One region of the Ralstonia condita genome, then DNA from elsewhere that is predicted to be linked to it. Evidence: riboswitches for the same ligand, from Rfam matches in the RefSeq annotation. Region 1 holds a riboswitch; the other holds the start of a gene.
What was found. Region 1 has a riboswitch for glycine ahead of gcvT (glycine cleavage system aminomethyltransferase GcvT). Riboswitches for the same ligand answer to the same signal wherever they lie in the genome.

Region 1 (2,393 bases):
CCAGGCACGGGCCATCGAGGTAATGCACACCTTCGGATTGGGCAGCATTGAGCCCGTGGGCGAGACCGGAAGACATGGGAACAGGCAGAAGAAAAAGCAGGCGGGAAGGTACAGCGGGAGGTGATGGTAGCACGCGCGATATGAACCGATTGGGCGATCTGCAGGGCACATACCCCCCCTTTTTGCCCAGCCGGGTTACACCGCTTACGCCTCGTTACACGAAGCCCGTAAGCGAAGCGCTGCGACACGCCGTTATGGATGGGACAGCGGCTGAATCGGTCGGCCGCCCACCGGAGGAAGCACCATGAATCGCATCGTCAAAGCCCTCGCCATCAGCGCCGTCGCCCTGTCTGCCACCACCGGCGCCTTCGCCCAAACGCAGTGGCAAAAGGACCACCCGCGCCGCGCCGAGGTCAACCACCGCCTTGCCAACCAGAACAGGCGCATCCACAACGAAGTGAAGGAAGGCGAGATCACCAAGGGCCAGGCGCGCCAGCTGCACCGGGAAGACCACCAGATTCGCCAGGAAGAGCGCGACATGGCGGCTCAGAATGGCGGCGGCATCACCAAGCAGGAGCAGCGGACGCTGAACCAGCAGGAAAACCAGGTCAGCCGCCAGATCGGCAAGTAAGCCAGAGCACCACCCGCCAACACCCGCACTCCGGCCACACCCTTGGAGCTTGGCGATCCCGCCAGCGCCCCGAGGGTGTGGCCGTTGTCTTTGGCATTTGGCCTTTGACGTACCTGCCCTTGATGGCGCCTTGAATTTTCGTAACCGGGCGGAGGCGGGGAAAACTCGCTGCGCTCAGACAGTTCCCCGCCTTTTTTCCGCCCGCTTACGAAAATTCAAGGAGGCTTTCGCCATCTCGGGCGCGCCTTTCTTTTGCTTACTTTTCTTTGGCAAGACAAAGAAAAGTGAGTCGGTCCCGGCAGGGAACGAAAGGGGGGATGGACCCAAAGCATAAAACCGGCCCTCCTCTCAAAAACCGTCGAATCCCCCCCCAATTGACAATCCCATCCCCCTTCCGTACATTCGCGCCATCCATCCGGGAGAGCGTGCCCGCCGTATACGGCAAGGCGCCGCCGAAGGGGTAGCACCCGAAAACTCTCAGGCATCCAGGACCGGGCGGATCGGCGGACATGCGTCCGACCGCACTCTGGAGAGCTGGCGCCGCACGACCACTGCGGGCGCCCACCGAAGGGGCTCACGAACGGCGCGCACCGCTATGCGCCCCGCTTCGCAATCTCTCAGGTACCAAGGACAGAGGGGCCATCTGCGCAGCTTGTTGATCTTCATGGCGTCACCATGAGGGATCAGGCTGCGCGGGTGGCCTTTTTGCTTTTCTGGTTCCCGATCCATGCGCCGCGCCCAAGCCGCGGCGGCGCGCTCAGCCGAGAGATTCCATGACGCTCCAACACACGCCGCTCAATGCCATCCACCGCTCGCTGGGCGCCCGCATGGTCGACTTTGGCGGCTGGGACATGCCCGTCAACTACGGCTCCCAAATCGAAGAGCACCACGCCGTGCGCCAAGATGCCGGCATCTTCGACGTCTCGCACATGTGCGTGGTCGACCTCACCGGCGCGCGCGTGCGCGACTTCCTGCGTGGGCTGCTCGCCAACAACGTCGACAAGCTGCAGACGCCGGGCAAGGCGCTCTACAGCTGCATGCTCAACCCCAAGGGCGGCGTGATCGACGACCTGATCGTCTACTTCTTCCGGGAAGACTGGTTCCGCCTGGTGGTCAACGCCGGCACCGCTCCGACGGACCTGGAATGGATCGTCGCGCAGAACGCGGCCGCCGGCACCGACGTGACCATCACGCCGCGCCGCTCCGACAACAACGCTGGCGCCGAGCCGCTGGGCATCCTGGCCGTGCAGGGCCCGAACGCGCGTGCCAAGACCTACGCCGCGCTGCCCGGCACGCAGGCCGTGGGCGAGGCGCTCAAGCCGTTCAACGCCGGCTTCGTCACCGTGGAAAACGTGGGCGAAATCATGGTGGCCCGCACCGGCTACACCGGTGAAGACGGTTTCGAACTGGTCGTGCCGGCCGCGCAGATTGCGGGCGTGTGGGAGCGCCTCCTGCAAGCCGGCGTGCGCCCGGCAGGCCTGGGCGCGCGCGACACGCTGCGCCTGGAAGCCGGCATGAACCTCTACGGCCAGGACATGGACGAGCACGTGTCGCCGCTCGACGCCGGCCTCGCCTGGACGGTCGACCTGCAAAGCGAACGCGACTTCACCGGCAAGGCCGCGCTGCAAGCCGGCGGCCAGCGCGAACAGTTCGTCGGCCTGATCCTGCGCGACAAGGGCGGCGTGCTGCGCGCCCACCAGAAGGTCATCACCGCTGCCGGTGACGGCGAGATCACCAGCGGCACGTTCAGCCCGAGCCTGTC
Region 2 (2,393 bases), on a different contig from region 1:
CGTGGCGCGCCTGCCTGCACCGATACGGTCGGCTCCACTGCCTGCCGGACCACGTCGCCGATCATCTCAGCGGTGGCCGCCGAGAGGGTCCACCCCAAGTGCCCGTGCCCCGTGTTGTAGAAGACATTGGCTGCGCGGCCGCGTCCGACACGCGGCATCATGTTGGGCATCATGGGGCGCAGGCCCGCCCAAGGCACCACACTACGCGTGCTGACTCCCGGGAAGCATTCGCGCACCCAGTCAACCAGCGGGCGGATCCGATCGGCGCGGATGTCGCGGTTGATGCCGTTGAACTCCGCCGTGCCGGCCACCCGGAAGCGGTCCGCACCGAGCCGGCTGGTGACGAGCTTGGTCTCGTCGTCGAGCAGACTGACAGTGGGCGCACTGGCGCGGCTCTCTTCGTCGGTCAGGTTGACGGTGATGGAGTAGCCCTTGACGGGGTACACATTGACCCGGTCGCCCAGTTGGGCGGCCAGTTCCCGGCTGGCCACGCCAGCGCACACGACGACGCCGTCGAAACCATGTGTGGCGTTGTTTGCAACCACGGCGGCACGGCGCCCGTCGGTCGTCACGGTGTCGACGTCCTGGCCGCAGCGGATGTCCACGCCGAGCCGGGCTGCCGCAGCGGCCAGACCCGTGGTGAACTTGTGAATGTCACCGGTGGAGTCGCTTTCGGTGAAGTAGCCGCCGTAGTAGCGTCCGGCCAGGGTCGGTTCGATGGCGCGCATCTCTTCGGGTGTGACGGCGCGGCGCGGCAATCCGCCGGCAGCCAGCAGGGCCGATACGCGTCCGGCATGCTCAAAGCCGGCCTTGTGTCGATAGATGTGCAGGATGCCCTGCTTGCGAAGGTCGAAGTCGATGCCCTCTGCTTCTGCCCAGCCAAAGAGATGCTCGCGCGCGGCGATGGCCAGGCGCGCGGTCTCGATGGTGTTGGCGCGGTAGCGCGGGATGGCCGCAATGAACTCCGCAAACCAGCTCAGCTTGTGCCAGGTGGGGCGCGGGTTGAGCAGCAACGGGGCATCGCTGCGCAGCATCCACTTCATGCCTTTGAGCAGCGTGGACCAGTGCGTCCAGACCTCGGCGTTCGAGGCGGAAAGCTGGCCACCGTTGGCGAACGAGGTCTCCATGGCGGGATAGCGATGGCGCTCGAACAGCGTCACGGCGAATCCGCGGCGCGCAAGGGCATATGCGGTGGTCACTCCCGTGATTCCACCGCCAACTACGGCGATTGTCTTCATTGTTTCAGGTCTCTTGCGGACGTCAGGATGGGAAGCCCGTGACGCACGATGCGCAGCGGGCGCCCCCTCTGTCCTTGACCTGAGAGATTCGCAGCGGCCCGCAATCGCGGGCCGTGGCTTGCTCCTTCGGTACCGCCGGCTGACGATGAGGCCGGGGTTCTTCAGAGTGTGATGACGGATACCGGTCCGTTTGCCTGAGAGTTTCCGGGGCGGTTGCTCCTTCGGCGCTGCCCGCCTGGCGGTGGGCAGTCTCTCCCGGTATCGCGGGTAAAACCTTGCAATGTCTGGCCGTCACTATGCAACACAATGCGTGAAATGACCAGAGGGCAATCCCGAAGGGTCAGCGCAGGTATTGCTCGGTCAGCGTGACCCAGCATGCCGCGCCGATCGGGATCAGCTTGTCATTGAAGTCGTAGCCGTCGTTGTGCAGCGAGCAACCGACCCATGCCTGCCCCGCCATGCCGTTGCCCAGGGCGAAGTAGCAGCCGGGCATGCGCTCCAGCATCCAGGCAAAGTCTTCGCTGCCCATTTGCGCTGACGGCGGCATGCGCAGGACACGCTCACCGCCCACCACCGACGCCACGGCCTCGCGGGCGATACCGGCCTCGCGCGCACTGTTCTGGATGGCCGGTACGAGGCGCTCATACTCAATGTCCGCCGCCACCCCATACGAGGCAGCCTGGTGCGTGATCACCTCGCGGATGCGGCGCTCCAGCAGATCGCGCACGTCCGGCTTGGTGGCGCGCACGCTCAGCTTGAGCATGGCCGTCTCGGGAATGATGTTGTGCGTCGTCCCGGCGTGCATTTCGCCAACGCTGATGACGGCGGCGTCCACGGGCGCCACGTTGCGCGAAACGATGCCCTGCAGCGCCAGCACGGTGGCCGCCATGGCCAGCGTCGGATCGTTGGCCAGATTGGGGATGGCGCCATGGCCGCCGCGGCCGCGAAACGTCACGGTGACGCGGTCCGAGGAGCCGCCCAGCGGGCCTTCCTGCACGACGGCCGCACCCAACGGCAGCCCCGGTGCGTTATGGAACGCGTAGATGCCGTCACACGGAAAACGTTCGAACAGGCCATCGTCCATCATCGCCAGCGCGCCGGCCAGGCCTTCTTCGTCGGGCTGGAAGATCAGGTTGAGCGTGCCGCTGAAGTTGC

Region 2: linked by a shared signal. The riboswitch ahead of R2N03_RS04780 (D-amino acid dehydrogenase) and the one ahead of gcvT (glycine cleavage system aminomethyltransferase GcvT) in region 1 are both predicted to bind glycine.

What each region holds. Positions count from the first base shown of each region.
Region 1 covers NZ_CATYWO010000003.1:380,814-383,206, reverse strand. The annotation lists gene R2N03_RS13490 (UvrD-helicase domain-containing protein) at 1-76, opposite strand, end outside; gene R2N03_RS13485 (hypothetical protein) at 305-631, shown strand; glycine riboswitch at 1,038-1,135, shown strand; glycine riboswitch at 1,148-1,275, shown strand; gene gcvT (glycine cleavage system aminomethyltransferase GcvT) at 1,405-2,393, shown strand, end outside.
Region 2 covers NZ_CATYWO010000001.1:1,006,617-1,009,009, forward strand. The annotation lists gene R2N03_RS04780 (D-amino acid dehydrogenase) at 1-1,238, opposite strand, end outside; glycine riboswitch at 1,411-1,506, opposite strand; gene R2N03_RS04785 (M20 aminoacylase family protein) at 1,579-2,393, opposite strand, start outside.